DNA from 3 places in the Paenibacillus sp. NPDC056579 genome. Region 3 is predicted to be linked to each of the others. Evidence: a T-box and tRNA genes for the amino acid it is inferred to sense, from the RefSeq annotation. Region 3 holds a T-box; the other regions hold tRNA genes.

Evidence for each region. The T-box of region 3 lies ahead of ACFQ88_RS12250 (arginine--tRNA ligase). A T-box ahead of a tRNA ligase gene usually reads a tRNA of that ligase, here a tRNA-Arg.
Region 1: it encodes a tRNA-Arg, which carries the amino acid that the T-box ahead of ACFQ88_RS12250 (arginine--tRNA ligase) is inferred to sense. The anticodon was not compared.
Region 2: it encodes a tRNA-Arg, which carries the amino acid that the T-box ahead of ACFQ88_RS12250 (arginine--tRNA ligase) is inferred to sense. The anticodon was not compared.

What each region holds. Positions count from the first base shown of each region.
Region 1 is NZ_JBHTVD010000016.1:153,440-157,774, forward strand. It holds gene ACFQ88_RS36455 (hypothetical protein) at 1-565, opposite strand, end outside; gene ACFQ88_RS36460 (hypothetical protein) at 565-1,092, opposite strand; gene ACFQ88_RS36465 (sigma-70 family RNA polymerase sigma factor) at 1,089-1,571, opposite strand; gene ACFQ88_RS36470 (hypothetical protein) at 1,890-2,192, opposite strand; tRNA gene ACFQ88_RS36475 (tRNA-Arg) at 2,390-2,466, opposite strand; gene map (type I methionyl aminopeptidase) at 2,538-3,284, opposite strand; gene ACFQ88_RS36485 (hypothetical protein) at 3,450-3,656, shown strand; gene ACFQ88_RS36490 (small acid-soluble spore protein P) at 3,718-3,864, opposite strand; gene ACFQ88_RS36495 (hypothetical protein) at 3,881-4,069, opposite strand; gene ACFQ88_RS36500 (hypothetical protein) at 4,093-4,335, opposite strand, start outside.
Region 2 is NZ_JBHTVD010000009.1:295,450-299,784, reverse strand. It holds gene ACFQ88_RS29650 (stalk domain-containing protein) at 1-779, shown strand, start outside; gene clpP (ATP-dependent Clp endopeptidase proteolytic subunit ClpP) at 1,123-1,704, opposite strand; tRNA gene ACFQ88_RS29640 (tRNA-Arg) at 1,869-1,943, opposite strand; gene ACFQ88_RS29635 (sugar-binding transcriptional regulator) at 2,474-3,502, shown strand; gene gap (type I glyceraldehyde-3-phosphate dehydrogenase) at 3,559-4,335, shown strand, end outside.
Region 3 is NZ_JBHTVD010000002.1:1,093,432-1,097,766, forward strand. It holds gene ACFQ88_RS12245 (heparinase II/III domain-containing protein) at 1-1,917, shown strand, start outside; T-box leader at 2,445-2,671, shown strand; gene ACFQ88_RS12250 (arginine--tRNA ligase) at 2,722-4,335, shown strand, end outside.

The DNA of each region.
Region 1 (4,335 bases), on a different contig from region 3:
ACTCACCCCGCTGCTTCCGGTTCAGCTGCTGAATGCTGTCGAACATGGAGTACAGCCAGATGATAGGCATTACGCCGAGAAACGCCAGAAATCCCTCCTGATGCGTCAGGACCGAAATAAAGACGATCATCGCAAACGAGCCGAAGAAAGCAATCAAAAACGCCAATCCCCGCTGCATCAAGCCAAGCTGGAAATGGCCGAGACCCGGAATGACCGACAATACAATGGTAAAAAACCGTTCATTATCCGGACGCGGAGGTGAAGCATACACTCCATCCGGCGACGGAACAGGAGCTTGAAGAGATGGCTCGCGCCCGCGGATTAAAGTAATCACCATATCGACTAAGTTAATGAATCCAACGAATAGCGCCACCGCCATCAGGAGCGCCAAAATTTCGCCGTTGTAACGGTATTTTCCCGATACGACCAGCAGGAACATGAGCAGCACCGGTCCAAAAAAACCGCATCCGTAAATTACAGCCCGGAACAAACGGTTTAAATAAAGATGTCCCATTCCGGGGATGAAAGACAGCAGCAGCGCCGCCATCGGGTTTTTTGGTTGCATTAACGATTCCCCCCTCTTTCGTGTTTAGGCTGGATCGAATCCAGCATGCCAATGGTTTTTTCCATAATGCGTTGCGATACGGAGGACCGGTCTTCCTGGACAGGCGGAGATGCTACCACGTTCGTCTCTGCAGAGCCTACCCGTTCCGCCAGCGAATGAAACACCCCTGTACTCATTAAGAGGAAGGTTACTGCAGCTGCCACCGCATAATGAAACACCGGATGGCGCAGGAACGATGGTGCGATTATTTTCTTGTGGTGTTGGGTCACCGGCTCCGGCTTCCATGCATCGATCGCCTCTGACTGTGTAACAGAGGCCGCGATGGACTGCATGACGGCGTCAGCCATAGCGGTTTTCGTTTGTTCCGCCAGCACTGTGAACGAGTCCCTAGCGAGCTCCAGACACTGCATATACTGTTCAAGACATTGATCGCACGAGCTGAGATGCGTTTCGTATTCAAGCTGCTCTTCCATCGCCAGTTCTTCTCTCACATAGCGGGCCCATTGTTCCAACGAATAATGCTTCATCCCCACTCCTCCTCCTTCCAGTGCTTGCGGATCCATTGTTTGGCTCGATACAGCTTCGATTCCACCGTCTTCAGGGTGACACCCTGCTCTATCGCTATCTCCTGATAACTTTTATCCTTGATATAAAAGGCAACGACCACGTCCCGGTAATTGTGGGGCATATCGTCCAGACATTCCCGAATCCTCTGCCGCCTATGATTATGAAGCACTTCCTCCTCTACCGTATGGGTCGGATTAACCGGAATTAACAGCTCCGGCTCATCGGTCAGCTGCTCTCGTTTGCGCTCCAGCGACCGTTTGTAGTCAATCGCTTTGTTCACGGTAATTCGCGTGATCCACGTCTTAAACCCTTGATGCTGATACTGAGGGAGAGAAGCATATATTTTCAACAGCGCTTCTTGCGTCACATCTTCGGCATCCTTAGACGACCGGAGCACAGAGTACGCTACATGGTATAAATACGATTGATATTTAGCCATCAATAAGCGAAATGATTGCACGTCGCCGGCTACGATGCGTTCGATCCACTCTGTTTCCTCTGTAATGTTCTCCCCCTCCTCTCCGAAGTAATAGACGCGGCTGCAGCGAACGACCCCTGCACTTTACAGAAATATTTTTTACAGGGGCATCTTTTTTATTGTACAACAAGAAAAGTCCCCAAAGGTGCAGCGTGCTAAGGAACTCATTCTGACTACTTTTAGGTACACTTTCCAGACCAACAAAAAGAACCGCTCCAAGTCTTGAGCGGCCCCTCTCTATTTTTGAATAATAGTTCCACGAGGAACAATTCGGCAGCTTTACTTCAGCCCGTTTTGGGATTTCACTTGCAGCTTTCCGCCTTGGAACACCAGGATCGCATTGGATCCTAATCCATCGCCTTTGTATTGATAAGTAACGATGTACATTTCTTCGCCCTTTTTGCCCGTCTCAGCCATCAGTTCCCCTTCGCCGCCTATAATCTCGGTGGCTTTTTCGTACGTCATTCCGCTTTCCAGCTTCTCAAACTTCGCTTTCGTTATTTTAGCATTAGGAGCGTCTCCGCATCCTGCCGCGGTTATCGCAATCGCCACACAAATAAGCAATGTAAAAAGTACTCTCATCCAAAACTCCTCCAACTTTTCATTTTTTTCCATAACTACCGCATATTCTATAATGTTTACCACGTGTTGACCATGGGTCCAGAGTTTCAACTGTTAGGAGCTAACGGCAGGAATGCAAGCAGAATGCACAAAAAAACTCCTGCGGATTTCGCAGGAGATCGCTTATGTGATCATTATTTTTAATGAAAAGCTTGAAATGGCGCGCCCGATACGATTCGAACGTACGACCTGCAGTTTAGGAAACTGTCGCTCTATCCTGCTGAGCTACGGGCGCGCGGCAAGAGTATTATAGCATACATTTGCGTCAGCGAAAAGATTATCGCAGGCAGTAATAAGGGAACCTTTTTACAGCTCGGTTAAAATTTCCGGACCCTTCTTGGTTATCGCCACCGTATGCTCGAACTGTGCCGATAAGGCGCCATCCCATGTACGGGCCGTCCACCCGTCCAATTCCACATACATTTCATGCGTACCTGCATTGATCATCGGCTCGATGGTGATAACCATGCCTTCCTTCAAAACAAATCCTTTTCCAGGCTTCCCTACATGCTGAAAGGTTGGCTTCTCGTGCAGCGATTGCCCAATCCCGTGTCCGACCAAATCCCTTACGACCGAATATCCCGCTCCTTCGGCGTGCTTTTGAACAACATGCATGACATCCCCTATCGTATTGCCTGCTACCGCTTTCAGAACCGCCATATCGAGGCATTCCTTGGCCACTTTCACCAGACATGCGGCTTCCGGAGATACGGCGCCTACCTTGTACGTACGGCAGGAATCGGCCATCCAGCCGTTATAGCTGCATACGATGTCCATTTTGACAATGTCGCCGCTACGCAAAGGCGTATCATTGGGGAATCCATGAGCGATCACATCGTTCAGTGAAGCGCATGTTGCATAAGGGAACCCTTTATAGCCTTTCGTCACTTGGCGGGCTCCATGGTCGTTAATAAACCGCTCTGCGAAGTCGTTAATCTCCAGCGTCGTGATGCCCGGACGAATCATGCGGCTAAGCTCTTCATGACATTGGGCCAGCACTTGACCTGCTTTTCGAATCGCAGCAATCTGTTCCGGCGTTTTCAAAATAATCATGCTCATCGCCTCTTTGCGTTTATTACCTATAGTACGCATCGGTTTGCAAAATGCCCCTCTGCTGGAACGATCCAAATATTTGTCCCATACCACAATAGTCCATGCTGGCCGAAATAGAATATCCATTCTCTTTTTAAATTGTTCATGGTAGAATGAGGAAAGCATATGAGTGAGGTGTTGGGCTGCGTGTTGGAGGACAATCGGTTTTATATTATTTACGATGAGTTTTCGATTTCGATCTGCTCTGTTCTTGACGACGTATGTGAGGAGTTGGCTTTAGGGGGCACACTGTACGGCTATGCCGACAACGAAGAGCTCGCGCAAATGATGATGGTAGAATGTTTCCATTATTTGTCCGCGAAAAATGCGTAATATAAAGACGACAGCCCTCCATGTAGAACTGTCGTCGCTTCATTATTTAGATTAGATTTGATCAGCCTTCCCCGTTATTGTGACGGGAGTGATTTTGCTGTTTAACCTTCTTGGAGCCCGATAGAGGTTCCATCGGCTGATTGTTTTTTTCGCTGCGGTTTTTTTGTCCGCTTGGGGGATTTACGGGCTGGGCAATATCTTTTGGCATGGTCCGTCCTCCTTGATCAATCTTTATCGTTTAATGTAATCGACATCTCTTGGGACGACTCGTCATGATTCAGCGCATCTTGATGACGGCGATCGTTCGTTTGCTGCTGCAGCTGTTGGGCATGATGGCTGTTAACGGCCACCTGATCCAGGTCTTTGACTACATTTTGCAAGTTTTTATCGACACTGCTTTTATTTTTTGTCATTACTCATCCCTCCACGCTCGTGGCTACTTCGTTATGCTGTGAAGCTGTTGTGCGCACTCGTGAATATGACGGACATAGTCGTCAACCATCGTTTGGATGATATTTGTCCGTTCGTCTACATTGCGTCCGTCAACCTCCACATCCACAAGATCCACTTTAACTTCCCGTGAATCCACATACGTGCATTTGAAATCAAAGCTGTAGTTGGAATGACCTGCTGTCGCAATATGCAAACGAAGCGCATTAGATTCGGCCTCGTCCGCTAG
Region 2 (4,335 bases), on a different contig from region 3:
TCAACGGTACGAAGGAAAAAGTGACGATGGCTATCTTGGCCAGAAATACGACCGATAAGCCGGTAAAAATCAAAACGACCAACAAGGGCGAAGTATTCCCGTCCGTGTATGCGAATTTGATCGGCAACGAAGCTTCCGTCGATTTCCTGATGAACGATACGTACAACGAAGAAATGACGGTACCGCCGAAGCAGACGTTCATTTATTCGCAAATGCCGGACTTCTACCCGGCACAAGGCGTTAACTTGTTCTACGACGTAGAAACCGACGGTGAGATTGAATTCTCGTTCGTCGCAACGGATAAAATTACGCAGGATACGCTGAAGCTCCCTCTGCTGCCGTTCACCGGACACGTCCGCGGATCGTTCCCGGTATCCGAGGTGAAGTGGAATGTGGATGCAAGCTCGTTTACTACACCGTCTCGCCTCATTATCGGCGATGGCAAGAGCGATCCGTTCCAGCCGGGCTACGATACGATGCGTAAACAAAATGTCACGAACGACGGCAACTATGGCGTCGTGTACAAAATTCATGCCGATAAGCCGCGCAAAATGGCTATCATGATCCAGCCTCTGGGCGGCGTGTTCAAAGGCCCGTTCAAAATTAACGGGGAAATGCATTTGGTGCCGCAGTCCGGCGTGCTGACCGCATTTGACGGCATGCAGATTCTGGCGAAAACTACGGGCGAGGAAGATTCGCTCGACATCGAATTTACGCCTCCGGCCGGCTCGGCCTTCCCGATCGACCTGATCTTCTATCCTTTGGAAGATAAGAAGTAAGAAGAGGGGGAAGTTGCAAAAGCGTGGTGCTCCAGAGAGGGGTATGCTTCCGGTCGCTGTTGAAATCATGAATAGGGATTATCCGCAATTGTGGTGTATTCATGATTTCAAAGGCAAACACTTCGTTCCTGCAGCAAATCCCTTCTCCTCCGCTCACGCTTTTCAACTTTCAAGAGTAATAAAGCGAAAAAGTCCAGTCTGTATTATTGCAGACTGGACTTTTTTTCGTTACGCGGCTGATGAGCCGTAAACCGACCTACAGCTCGCGCCAAACAAAAAAAGCCCGTGCTGCAAGCGGGATAACCAGCTTACAGCACGGGCTTCCAAAGCTGCATCGAGTACGTTATACGCGCTCGATGACTTTATCGATCAAGCCGTACGCGGCCGCTTCTTCGGCATACATGAAGTTATCGCGATCGGTATCTTTCTCGATTTGTTCAAACGATTGGCCAGTGCGCTCGGCCAAAATGTGGTTCAGCTTGTCGCGCATTTTCAAGATGCGCTTCGCGCGGATCTCGATATCGCTTGCTTGCCCTTCGGCGCCTCCGAGCGGCTGGTGAATCATGACTTCGCTGTTCGGCAGCGCGAAGCGTTTGCCTTTGGCGCCTGCCGCCAGCAGGAACGCTCCCATGGAAGCGGCCATACCTACGCAGATCGTGGACACGTCCGGCTTGATGAACTGCATGGTATCATAGATGGCCATCCCCGCAGTGATGGAGCCGCCCGGGCTGTTAATATATAAGTGAATATCTTTATCCGGATCTTGTGCGGCCAGGAACAACAGTTGGGCAATAATAGCATTGGCCACAACGTCATTAACCGGAGTCCCTAGAAAAATAATGCGATCCTTCAGCAAGCGGGAGTAAATGTCATAAGCGCGCTCTCCTCTTGCATCCGGTTCTACGACCATTGGAATGAAACTCATAAGCTGCAGCCTCCTTAAATTTCATATATGGTAACACTATAACCATCATAGCGCAAAAGCAAACTAAGGTCAAGAAAGGTCAAACAATAGTTTCAAAAAAACCTCTAAGCTCACCGGTCACGGCAAGTTTTAGAGGTTGTACGATTCATTCGTTATTAAAGTAATGGCGCGCCCGTAAGGAATCGAACCTTAATCTCAGGCTCCGGAGGCCTACGTCATATCCATTGGACCACGGGCGCATAGCTTTGTCTCAAAAATTGAGAAGCAAGAGTTATTATATGATATCGCGTCCCAAAATGCAACCCCTACCAGAAAAAAACAGCTAGCTTGTTCAAAGCCGTCCATGAGCAACAATTAATTAGCGCGTGCAGTGTCTGATTCCGGCATCGAGCCATGACTGACGCAAGCGTAAAAAGCGTGCTCGACGTCGGATGGCGCTACATTTATTCGATCAGCCCATTCTTCGGCTCGCTCCTTAATGACCTTCGAAATGGCTCTCGCAACGTACACAATCGCTACCGCAGGATGAGCTTTTAAGCGTAAGAAGATTGTCGTAATTTGTAGACGCAGCAAGGATTGTCCGTGCTTAATATGAAGAGAACGTAAATTTTTGTCTAAATGGTGTTTTGTTTGTTGAAATTGTCAGACAGATTTTATATAATGAGAACAGCTAAGTGAAAGCTTAGTTGTTTTTTTGGAAGTTGTGGGACTAAAAATGTAGTACTGGGACATTAACTGTCCATATCTTTGGCGGGAGCGTGTTTTTCTCATGAGAGAGTTACTCGATATTCAAAAGCAGCTTCTGCCGGACTTACTGGACACGTTGAAGGAACGGTACACGATTCTGCATCACATCATGGTGTCCGGTACGGTCGGACGCAGGACGCTTGCGGTGTCGCTTAACACGACGGAGCGTATTTTGCGAAGCGAGGTCGAGTTCTTGAAAGCCCAAGGCCTGCTGGATGTCGATGCATCGGGAATGAGGATCAGCGAAGCCGGAAGGCAGCTGCTCGAGAAGATCGAGCCGTTGGTCAAGGACCTGTTCGGATTGACCGAGCTGGAGGAGCGAATCCGGTCCCATTTCGGTTTAAAGCAAGTCGTCATTGTTCCCGGAGATTCCGACGTCTCTCCTCATACGAAGAAGGAACTGGGTCGCGCGGGAGCGGCGGTGCTGAGGAAGTACGTATCCCAGGACGAAGTGATTGCGGTAACGGGCGGATCCACCATGGCGGAGGTTGCCTACCATCTGTCCTCGACCACCTCGCTCAAAGGCAGCTGGTTCGTACCGGCACGGGGCGGGCTAGGCGAGAGCGTGGAGCTGCAGGCGAATACGATCGCATCCACGATGGCGAAGAAGACCGGCGCCAAGTACCGATTGCTTCACGTTCCGGATCATCTCGGCGAGGAAGCTTACCAGACCTTGATGCAGGATGACACCATTCTGGAGATTATCCAGTTTATCCGCAAAGCCCGTATCGTCATACACGGCATGGGAGAAGCTATGGTGATGGCCAGACGGCGGAAGGTGGACGCAGAGACGACGGCAAGCCTTCGTAACGATGGGGCGCTCGGAGAAGCATTTGGGTACTATTTTGACCGCGAAGGCACCATTTTGCACAAAATGCCCACCGTGGGACTGAGAATCGAAGACATCCAGGATATGGATTGTGTGATCGGAGTAGCCGGCGGCAAGAGCAAAGGCGAAGCGATCATGGCCGTACTCCGTTTTGGCCGGGAGGACATTCTGGTCATTGATGAAGCGGCCGCATTGGAAATTGTTCAAGCATTGCCATCTTGACAGGTCCTGCCTGTCTTGACATAAACATCAAACATTATTTTTAGGAGGCTACTCACATGGCAACTAAAGTAGGTATTAACGGTTTTGGACGTATCGGTCGTAACGTATTCCGCGCATCCTTCAGCAACCCAGATGTTGAAATCGTAGCAATCAACGACTTGACTGACGTTAACACTTTGGCTCACTTGCTGAAGTATGATACAACTCATGGCAAATTCAACGGTACGGTTGAAGCTACCGAAGGCGCTTTGATCGTTAACGGCAAAACAGTAAAAGTATTTGCTGAGCGCAACCCTGAGAACCTGCCTTGGGCTGCTAACGGCGTTGAAATCGTTGTTGAGTCCACTGGTATTTTCACAGCGAAAGAAAAAGCTTCCATGCACTTGAAAGGCGGCGCTAAGAAAGTCATTATCTCCGCTCCTGCTACTGACGAAGATATCACTATCGTATTGGGCGTTAACGAAGATAAATACGAACCAGCTAGCCACACTATCATTTCCAACGCTTCCTGCACAACCAACTGCTTGGCTCCATTCGCAAAAGTATTGAACGACAAGTTCGGTATCGTTAAAGGGATGATGACTACTATTCACTCCTACACTAACGACCAATCCGTACTTGATCTTCCGCATAAAGATCTTCGTCGTGCTCGCGCAGCGGCTGAGAACATCATTCCTTCCACTACAGGCGCTGCTAAAGCGGTATCCTTGGTACTGCCTGAGCTGAAAGGCAAATTGAACGGTATGGCATTCCGCGTTCCTACTCCGAACGTATCCGTAACCGATCTTGTTGCTGAGCTGAAAGTTAACGTAACGGTTGACGAAGTGAACGCA
Region 3 (4,335 bases):
GAGCGGGATGCGGACGAGTTTGTCTGTCCTTACGGCTGCCGGCTGCATGGCGAGCCGTATCGAGGGGCATGGCTGGTGATGAAGCACCAGTCTTATGCACGGTATGCGCTCCAAGCAGCAGCCGTGTTCGCCGGGACGGGCGATAACCGGTTCGCGGAGTGGAGCGCGAGCATCCTGCTGCGGTATGCGGAGCAGTTCCCGCAGTATCCGATTCATCCCGAGGCGGAAGGCTGGATGCTCAAGGGCCGCGCGTTCCATCAGGCGCTCACCGAAGCGATCTGGGCAACAACGCTGATCCGCACCTGCCAGCTGCTCCTGGATGAGGGGTATGCGTTTCATGATGGCCAGCCGAAGCTGGACACGTTCTTTTCCATGCTGGAGGAGAGCATGACGCAGGCACGGCATATTTTGGTGAAGGAGCAGAATAAGCCGGAAAGCAACTACACCGCTTGGCTGAATGCGGCTCTCGCAGGAATCTATGCCTTGAAGCGCGATAAGGACAAGCTTGCGGAGCTGGTTCATGGGGAAGCGGGCCTTGAGCACCATTTGACGATCGGCGTAAAAGCCGACCATATGGAATACGAGGGTGCCACCTATTACCATATTTTCGTTCTCCGGGCGTATTTTATCGTCGTCGAGATGGCCGCCAGACTTGGCATAGACCTTTACGGCATTCGCGGTGAGCAAGGGCAGTCGCTGGAAGGGATGCTCGATGTCATGGCATTGCTAGCCAACGAACAGGGCGAGCTCATTGCGCTCCATGACGGTCCGTACCAGCGGATTCCGTATGCGAGAGAAATCGCCGAGACGGTAGAAATCGGATTGAGCCGATTCGGCAAAGCGGATTATGTGCCGATGCTGAAGGAAGCTTACCGGCAAATGTACGGCAAGCCGGAGCGTGCGGGACTGGAGGCCATTTTGTATGGCCGGGAGGAGCTGGACGGCTACCTCGATTCGGACCCGGAGGCTGCACCTGCGGCTGCGGCTTTGAGAGGCTCGTCCGTCCTCTTGGAGCCTTCGGGCTTCGTTATCGGAAGACGGCCGGGCGGGGTGCTGTCGTTCTTCGCTGACTTCGGCCCGCACGGCGGCTCGCACGGCCATTATGACAAGCTGCATTTAACGTTGGCTGGGCGGGACGGCTGGTTGGCGCCGGAGCTGGGCATGGTTCCGTATGGCTCCGTAACCCGCAAGGACTGGTATGCCTGCACGGCGAGCCACAACACGATCGTTGTGAACCAAGCATCGCAGGCGGCTCATACGGGCGAGCTGGTCCGATTCGATGAAACGGGCGACGGGACGTATGCGTGGCTTCGTTCTCGCGGAGCATACGACGGATGTACGCTTGACAGGCATTTGCTGTTGACGGACGAGTGGCTGCTCGACTGGTATGAAGTGGAGCTGGAATCGGAAGCGGTAATCGATTGGTGGATGCACAGTCCTAAGCTGTCGGCCGTGTACAGAGGCGGTCAGTGGCGGTCCCATGTAGGATCGCTCTCTGATAAGGGAGCGTACAGCTATGTACGGACGGTTTCCGAGTGGCAGCCTCTGGAGGAAGACGGAAGCGGCAAAGTATGCCGTGTGGAAATGTCCGGGCCGGCTGGACAGGGCGTTGCCTTATCCGCACTGTCGGCGGATTCGTCGCAGCTTTTTCTTGCAACTACGCCAGGCACGGCGGATAAACCGGCGCGAACAATCGACGGATTGCTCCATCGCCAGCGGGGCACGAAGGCAGCCTTCGTGACGGTGTACAGCGACAGCAGCATGCCGGCGGATATCTGCTGGCTGTCCGCGGAAGGGGAGCATCCGGTCCCAGGTTCGTCTGGCGGCCAGGCGAAGTCCGCTGCCATATCGTTCCGGAACGGAATATGGCACGCGGTGCTGGATTCCGTTCAGGGCCTTCGGCTGGAACGGCAGTAAGCGGAGCGCGATGGAGGCATTGGTGAGCCCGGCGCGCGGACGGCGGGATGGGTTTGCCGCCGCGAGCTCGGGGAGTGGCTTTGTGCGGTGTGACGCCTCCGTAAGTCGGAAAAACCGACTTACAGACCGCTCCCGCGCGTGAAACCCTGCAGTAAGACGGAAAAACCGTCTTACCGCATGCCAAAGCCCGTCTCCACGCGATGTGACGCCTCCCTAAGTCGGATAAACCGACTTACAGCCCGCTCGCGTGCGTGAAACCCTGCTGTAAGACGGAAAAACCGTCTTACAGCACGCAAAAGCCCGTCTCCACGCGGTATGACGCCTCCGTAAGTCGGAAAAACCGACTTACAGCCCGCTCCCGCGCGTGAAACCCAGCTAAGACGGAAAAACCGTCTTACAGCTCGCCAAACCCCGTCTCCGCGCCTCCGTAAGTCTGAAACCGACTTACACCCCGCTCCCCCGCGCCCGCCCGCTTGACACGCACAAACTTTTCCAGTATAACTTATTTTAAACAATGGGTTATACAAGGAATATTGATGATTGGGAGAGTAATCCTGACGTGCAGTCGCAGCGAGCCGGGGATAGTGGAAGCCGGTACGGATGTCACGGATGAAACGGACCCAGGAAATGATTTGCCGAAAATTGCAGCAATTAGGCAAATCCGGTTGAGCACCGTTATAACGGCAAAGTGGTAAAACCGTACGGTTTTGCACATGGAGTGGTACCGCGGGAACTAACAGCTCTCGTCTCTAATTGGAGACGGGAGCTTTTTGCATTTCACAGACTAAGGAGGGAATTGTCATGATGTTGAATGAACTGATCGCCCAACAGCTGGAACACGGCTTGCAGGAGCTGCTCAATGCCTCCGAAACGGCACGGCCCGAGGGGCTCCGAATCGTCATCGAGCATCCGGCGAACAAGGAGCACGGCGATTACAGCACGAATATGGCCATGCTGCTGGCCAAGCCGCTTAAGAGGGCGCCTGCCGCCATTGCTCAAGAGCTGATATCAAAGCTGCAGCAGCAGCCGGCCATCCGTTCTCTGATTAGTCGCATGGAAGTGGCGGGACCGGGATTTATCAATCTGTATGTCGATTGGAGCCGGTGGGCCAAGCAAGCTGACGAGCTGGAGCTGCATGTCGGCTCATCGTCCGATAAGGTGGTTATTGAACATACGTCCATCAATCCCAATAAATCGGCGCACATCGGACATCTAAGAAATTCTTGTATCGGAGATACGTTGGCGCGGCTGATGCGAAGGACCGGCTACCAGGTCGAAGTGCATAATTACATCGACGATTTGGGCAATCAGCTTGCGGATACGGTAGTGGGTATACATCGTACAACGATAGAAGGAGATTTTCCTCGTTTCGGTGACTTTTGCTGGGATGTGTATGCCGAAGTCAACAAAGCGTACAAGGAACAGCCGGATTTACAATTGGAGCGTACCCGCGTGCTGCATGAGCTGGAAAAAGGCGGCTCGAGCATAGCCTGGACAGGACTGCTCGTGGCGGAGCGAATCGTTAAAGAGCATGTGGAGGAAATGAAGCAGTTCGGTATTGGGTACGACGTGCTCGTGTGGGAAAGTAATATAGTCAGAGAGGGCTTCTGGTCGAGCGCCTTTGCGCTGCTTAAAGAGACGCCGGTTTTCGTTCAGGAGACCGAAGGGAAGCTGGAAGGCTGTTGGGTACTTAAACAGGAGGAGCATCATGGTGAGGCTGCGGAGTTTCATGCCGAGAAAGTGCTTGTGAGATCCAACGGCATTCTGACCTACACCGCCAAAGATATCGCATACCACTTATGGAAATTCGGGCTGCTCGACAAAGATTTCCGCTACCAAAAGTTCGCCGAAGGCCTTTATACAACGGATCCCAAGGGCCGCAAAAAGAACCTCGGCCGAGCCGACACGGTCATTAACGTGATTGACCATAGGCAGGAATATCCGCAAGCGATGGTCAAGCAAGCTTTGCTGGCACTGGGCTATGACAAGCAGGCGGAGCGGCTGAAGCATGTCAGCTACGGGGTTGTTTCCTTAAGCCGCGATACGGCGGACAGTCTCGGCGTCGATGTCAGCGATGGAAAACATTCTTACCCGATGTCGGGAAGGCAAGGAATCGGTGTTAAGATCGCAGATTTTCTCGCTCATATGGAGCAGGTCATCGATTCGAAGCGGTCTCGGAAGGCGGGATTATCGAGCCGCGCGATAGCTGCGGCCGCAGTGCGATACTATTTGCTCCGGTTTCACCTGCAGACCGAGGTGGTCTTCGATCTGGCCCAGGCAACCGAAATTTCCGGGAATACAGGAGTGTATTTGTTATATTCGTACGCAAGAGCGTGCAGCATATTAGCCAAAATGAAAGAAGATACCGCAAGCCGGAATAATGATGAACGGGAAGGCTTCGCCGGCTTGAACGAGCAA